Prochlorococcus marinus XMU1405: one gene and its partner. The protein of the gene in region 2 interacts with the protein of the main gene of each other region in a pairwise test. Links are inferred from orthologs where the notes say so. Each region holds a gene or a part of one and is shown on either strand. Other genes may lie near its edges. The genes, in order: lpdA and HA148_RS01595.

The links.
Region 1: the proteins of HA148_RS01595 (region 2) and lpdA interact in binary tests that used the Escherichia coli proteins (3 or more experiments, as listed by UniProt). The link is inferred for Prochlorococcus marinus XMU1405 from one-to-one orthologs.

The regions. Positions count from the first base shown.
Region 1 is NZ_JAAORF010000003.1:237,706-241,021, forward strand. Bases 326-3,306 are described here. They hold lpdA (dihydrolipoyl dehydrogenase), read right to left. Parts: upstream 2,546-3,306; coding sequence 1,106-2,545; downstream 326-1,105. Other genes in these bases: trpC (indole-3-glycerol phosphate synthase TrpC), read right to left, coding at 326-1,093; HA148_RS07255 (TrmH family RNA methyltransferase), read right to left, coding at 2,557-3,306. In the rest of the region: HA148_RS07240 (hydantoin utilization protein A), read right to left, coding at 1-150; more of trpC, read right to left, coding at 206-325; more of HA148_RS07255, read right to left, coding at 3,307-3,316. UniProt on the Escherichia coli protein: Lipoamide dehydrogenase is a component of the glycine cleavage system as well as of the alpha-ketoacid dehydrogenase complexes.
Region 2 is NZ_JAAORF010000001.1:291,855-295,256, forward strand. Bases 8-3,074 are described here. They hold HA148_RS01595 (UvrD-helicase domain-containing protein), read right to left. Parts: upstream 2,712-3,074; coding sequence 303-2,711; downstream 8-302. Other genes in these bases: HA148_RS01590 (CCA tRNA nucleotidyltransferase), read right to left, coding at 8-297. In the rest of the region: more of HA148_RS01590, read right to left, coding at 1-7; HA148_RS01605 (R-phycoerythrin subunit beta), read left to right, coding at 3,118-3,402. UniProt on the Escherichia coli protein: A helicase with DNA-dependent ATPase activity. Unwinds DNA duplexes with 3'-5' polarity. Translocates on single-stranded DNA with 3'-5' polarity. Initiates unwinding more efficiently from a nicked substrate than double-stranded DNA.

The DNA of each region.
Region 1 (3,316 bases), on a different replicon or contig from region 2:
TGAAGAATGTCCCAAGCCCCATGAAAAACTATTTTTAAGAGCTTTTTGGGGATTATTAATCGCTGCTGGTGCCATTGCAATTAGATGATCAGCGCCACTAACTACATGCACAATTCCTGCGACTATACCTGTTAAAATTACAGTCTGCATATATATTCAGTACAACTCTGTTTATTCAATTTTATAGCACGATTTGAAGTCAATATTAAATTGAGTTAAATAATTTCTTGAACGATTGTTCAATATCAGCTTCTCTCATAAAAGTTTCACCAATTAATACTCCCATGATTCCAATAGATCTAAGCGATTCTAAATCTTCGGCACAATTAATTCCAGATTCACTTATGGGAATAATATTTTGTTTTAAAAATATATCTGCATAAGTATGCATCAATTCTTTTGATGTTTTTAAATCCGTTTTAAAAGTCTTTAAGTCCCTATTATTTATTCCAATCAAATTAAAAGATTTTAACTTTAGAATCCTTTCTAACTCATTAGAGTTATGTACTTCAACGAGAACACTCATCTTTAAATTATCAGCTATTTTCTTTAAATAAATTAAATCATCATCACTTAAAATCGCAGCGATTAATAATATTGCATCAGCACCAGATACCCTTGCTTTATAAATCTGATAAGCAGAAATAATAAAATCTTTGCAGAGTAGAGGGAGATTAGTTGATTTCCTTACAGTTTCGAGTATTTCATAACTACCTTGAAAAAACCTTTTATCGGTAAGTACTGAGATACATGATGCACCTAATCCTTCATAACATATTGCTATGTTTTCAGGGTTAAAATCTTTTCTAATAACTCCTTTACTCGGACTAGCTTTTTTTATTTCAGCAATAACTCCTGGTTTTATTTTTGACTCCAAAATATTTTTGTAAAAATCTTTGGGAGAAGGAAGTTTTTCAATTTTTTTTATGAGATCTTCTAAAGAGACTATTTTTTTAAAATTCTTAATTTCAATATCCTTGTGCCATACGATTTCTTCCAGAATATTTTTTGCTTGTGCTTCTCTATGAGGTACAGCATATTCTAAATTTTCTACCCTTACTGTTGGATTTGGTGGCCTGCGTCTTATCTCCATTAATTTAAGATATTATTTTATTTGAGAAGCCGCTTGTTTATATGCGACCTCAACTACTTCACTAAGAGTAGGATGAGTATGAACTTCTTTAGATAATTCAATTACATCTTGGTTTCTTGAAATAGCGTTCGAAATTTCTTGGATTAAATCAGCTGCATGTAACCCAAAAATATGAGCACCTAATACTTTCCCATTATCTTTATTGAAAATTAACTTTAGCAATCCATCACTCTCCAATTCAGCCAATGCTTTTGAATTAGCCTTAAAGAAACTTTTGACAACTCCCAAAGTAAAATTTTCTTTTGCAGATATCTCTTTAGCTTCAACTTCAGAGAGACCAACTGAACTTATCTCTGGGTGAGTAAAGGTTGCTGCAGGGATACTCTTATAATTAATTTTGACATTAGCTCCGCAAATATTTTCAACAGCAATAGTACCCTGCGCTGCAGCTGTATGGGCAAGCATTAGTTTACCCGTTACATCTCCAACAGCCCAAATGTTAGGTATTATTCCATCACCATTCTTAACTCTCATTTGATCATCTACAGGAATGAACCCTTTTTCTGTTTCGATACCAACCGACTCAAGATTTAAGTTATTACTATTAGGACTTCTGCCAGTTGCGACAAGTACAGCGTCAACTTCTAAAGTTTCTACAACTTCTTTAGATTTTGCATCAGTCAGTTCTATTTTTACAGGGCATCCAGGTGTTATTTTTGTCGCAAAAACATTTGATTTTGTTTCTATATCTCTTGCTTGAATAAGGTTCTTTTTAGCAATTTTGGTGATGTCTGGATCAAATGTTGGCATAATATTCTCCAAAGCCTCGATCATGGTAACTTCACAACCAAGCGCGGTATAAACATCAGCAAATTCTAGACCTATATATCCGCTTCCAATAATTGCTATCCATCTTGGAAGCCACTCAAGTTTAACCGCATCATCGCTAGTAAATACGGTCCTATTATCCAAAGTTATTCCACGGGGCACAAAAGGAGAAGAGCCTGTTGCTACAACAATATTCTTACATGTGAAAATTTTATCAATTCCGTTTTTATCTCTTACACCTACTTTTTGATTTCCTTCAATTCTTCCAATGCCCAAAATAATTTCAACTCCACTCCTTTTTAGAGTTTTTGTTAAATTTTCTCTAACATTTAAAACTAAATTATTTGCATGATTTGCAATTTTTGATCTCTCGAATCTTACTGGTGAAGCATGTATACCAAATTTAGCCAAATGTTCATAATTAGCTATTTCTCTAACTTTTCCACTTGCAGCCAAAAGAGCTTTAGATGGAACACAACCCTTGTTAACACAAGTGCCTCCCATATCAGAAGATTCTACTATTGCGACTTTCAGTCCCTTACCAGCAGCATGTTTAGCGGCATCAAAACCTCCATATCCTGCTCCAATTACTATTAAATCAAAATCAAAACTTGAATCAGTCACTTTTTATTTATTTATTTAGAGGTGTATGCGACTCTTTTTCGTTCAAGTAATAACGGAACTGCAACACAAGCCACATTTAATGATTCTACAATCTCGCTATGCGGAATTGTAATTGTTTCATTAAAAGCTTCTTGAATTTTTTTATGAATACCTTGACCTTCATTACCCAAAATTAATGCTGTACGTCTAGACCAATCAACTTCCCAGTAAGGTTTTGAAGGTTTTTTTGAATTCTCATTATGGCTACTAGTAGAGAAAATCTTAAATCCTACATTTGATAATTCAGACAAAGACTTAATTAAAGAATTTAATATTTGTTCTTCAATGCCATCAAATCTTAAAAATGGCAGATGAAAAACTGCACCTGATGATGCTCTTAATACCTTTTGGCCTAATGGGTGCGCACCTCCAGCTAAAAAAATTGCATTCACACCCGCAGCTAAAGCGGTTCTAAATAGATTACCCATATTCCCAGGATCTTGAATTCTGTCGAGAACAAGAACAAAATCATCTTTTCTATTAAATTGATAATTAGGTATTGCTGACATCTCTACTAAAGCTGCTATCCCATCTGGATTAATTGTTGAAATCGCAGATGCTAAGACTTCCTCTGAGACAATATTTATTAATGACTCATCAAATTTTTTGCTTAGATTTTGATTCTTTCTTAGCCATTTTTCGGTAACTAAAATCTTAGAGGGATTTTTTCCAGACTTCAGCAATTCTTCAATGAGATGTGTACCCTCTATGCAAAAAAAGTCCTGATCTTTT
Region 2 (3,402 bases):
TATTTCTACAGTATTGTATAAATTAAATTCCTTGATTAAACATAAATCTACATTTACAATATTTTTTTTTATAAATTTTGCAAGAGAAATAGAGGATCCTTCAATAACAAGATCAATATCTAAAGGTTTAGAAAACGATTTTTTGTGGAATTTACTAATTAACAAATCTCTCAAATAACCGCCAACAAAAGCCACTTTAGTATTGTTATTAGATTCTATGTATTTAGTAATAAGGTTATATAGATTAAATGGAGTTTTGATTAATTCCCCTTGGATGTAATCAGAGATATCGTTCATGAGTTTTAAATTACATAACGAATTGGAGCTAATCTGGGATCTAGAATTTTACTTCCTTTATCACCAAATTTTACGGCTAGAGATATTTTTTCCCCACTCCCAAAAATATGTATAATTTCACCTTTACCAAATTTTGAGTGAATTAGCTTATCTCCAACTATCCAGCTTTTCCCTTTACTTGGCCCTGAATATAATTTTCTTACTGCATTTATTGGTTTGTTAACAAATTCATTTGGATTGTTTCGATCAACTCTTGTTAAACGATCAAGATGCAAATCTCTTCTAATTGAAGCACCACCAGTTTGTGGTAATTCGCCATCCATTAGATCTTCAGGTATTTCCGAAAGAAATATTGAAGGAATTGTTGCTTCACGTATTCCACCCCATAATCTTCTTTCTCTGGCATGACTTAAGAAAACTCTTTCTTTAGCTCTGGTAATACCTACGTAGCATAATCTTCTTTCCTCTTCAAGAAGTGAGGGAGTATCTATTGATCTATGGCTAGGGAAGAGACCTTGTTCTAGCCCAGTGATAAAAACATTTTGAAATTCTAAACCTTTACTATTATGCAGAGTCATGAGAGTTACAGAGTTAGGATTATTTTTCTTCGTATCATTATCAGTTGTTAAGGCTGCTGTAGAAAGAAATCCCTCTACATCTCCACTTTCTGTTTCTTCTTCATATTGAGTAGCTGCATTAATTAGTTCTTGTAAGTTATTTCTTCTATCTTCAGATTCTTCAGTCCCACTAGAGAGTAAGTCACTTAAATAACCACTTTTTTCTAATATAAGTTGTAGTAATTGAGCGGGACCTGAATTTTCTAGGTAACACAGTAGATCATTCATAACTTCAGTAAATTTATTAATTCCTTTTGATGATCGGCCTAATGTTTCTTCAAGACTTTGCTTATCATTAAGAACCTCCCATAATGGGATATTTAACCTATTAGATAGTTCATTAAGTTTTTGAATAGTAGTCTTACCAATCCCTCTTCTAGGAACATTTATGATTCGTAAAAGACTAACGTTATCTGAAGAATTAACCAGAACTTTCAAATATGCTATGGCATCTTTAATTTCTCTTCTATCATAAAAACGTAATCCTCCAAAAATTGTATAAGGAATGCGCCACCTTACAAGAGATTCTTCTAATACTCTCGACTGAGCTCTGGTTCGATATAAAATTGCAAAATTTCTCCAAATTGGGTTTTGATTATAGTTATTGATTGATTTTATTTTATTGGTAATTGCTTCTGCCTCCGAAATTTCATCATCACAGCTGAGTAACGTTAAAAGTTCCCCTTTTTCTTTAGTAGCCTTTAAAACTTTGTCAATTCTTTCAGAGTTGTTTTCAATTAGTGAATTTGCAGCATCAAGGATATTGGCAGATGACCTATAATTTTCTTCTAATTTAATTAAAGATGATTTTGTATCGTCTTTGATTGAAGTTTTGAAATCTTCTTGAAAACCAATTAAAATTCTGAAGTCAGCTGCTCTGAAACTATAAATACTTTGATCAGCATCCCCAACTACAAAAATTGATCGATCTTCCCAATTCAAGAATTTTTTTGGTTCAGTATTCCCAGCCGTAATTAATTTTATAAGTTCATATTGTGTTCTATTTGTATCTTGATATTCGTCAACTAAAATATGTTTAAATCTTTTGTGCCAGTAATCTCTGACTATATCATTTTGCCTCAATAAGAAAACAGGCAAAAGTAGAAGATCATCAAAGTCTAAAGAATTATTTTTTGAGAGCGAAATTCTATATCTCTTGTAGGCTTCTGCAACTGTTTTATCAAAATTATTATCTGCTTTTTCTAAAAGATCATTAGAAGTTAAGCATTGATTTTTAGCATTACTTATTAATCTTTTAATCTTTTTGGGATCATATCTTTTTGGGTCAAGATTCATATCTTGACTAATAATTTCTTTTACTAACGTTTGAGAATCTGTTTCATCGTAAATTGAAAATTGCCTTGTCCATTTTAGGCCTTCTGGATCAGTATATTTTTCAATATCGTATCTCAGAAGTCTTGAAAATAAAGAATGGAAAGTACCAATCCAAAGGTTCTGAAGCTTCTCTTGGTGGACATTTGTTCTTAATTGATTTTGATCAATTTCTTTGAGAGTTGTCCAAGGCTGGCCAAATTGATTAAAAGCTAATTCTTGGGCTAGAAGAACCTCTAATCTTGCTTTCATTTCTTTGGCAGCTTTGTTAGTGAAAGTGACTGCGAGAATGTTATAGGGATCTATAGAGTTACCCTCAATAAGGTTTGCAATTCTGTGAGTAAGAGCCTTAGTTTTTCCGCTGCCTGCACCAGCTACAACTAATAATGGTCCATAAACATGTTTTACTGCTTGAAGTTGTTGATTGTTTAGGGACTTAAAAAGGAAATTGTTGGTTTGAGGCACTTTTGGAAGGGTTTTTCAAAAATCAGACTTTACTATTAGATTCAGATTCCGTTTCTAGATCTTCTAAAGTTTTTTTTAAATTGATAAGCTCATTATTGTTATTAATTATTTCTTCAAATTTATTTTGAGGCATCTTTAATTTCATACTTCTGTCTAGAATTTCTTTTTCCAATCTCTTTTTATATGAGGAAATAAGTTTCTTTGATAATTTTAAATCCTGTTGATCCAAAACTTTATTAAAAATGTAGTTTCATATTAGCGGAAAAAAATTTTTTATTTGAATTATTTCAACTATCACTTTGGAATGAAGTTATTAATTAAGAAGCGTTGCGTTAAGTTTGAAATTGTATTGTTTTTACTAGCTTTGTATTATTCTTAAGATCGGTCTTTAATTTTTACTACAGGAATGTCAGTTTCAAAGAATAATCAACTATTGTCAGCCGATAAGAAATTAAATGATTTAAGCAATATAAAAGAATTTATTAATACTGCAAACTCAAGATTAGATGCAATAACCTCAATAACCAACAATTCACATGCAATCGCAGCAGACGCTGTAACAGCAATGATTTGCGAAAATCAAGATTCACTTAATTCAAAAATATCTTTAAATACAACTAACAAGATGTCCGTTTGTTTAAGAGATGGAGAAATAATCCTAAGAATTGTTGCTTATCTTTTAATTTCTAAT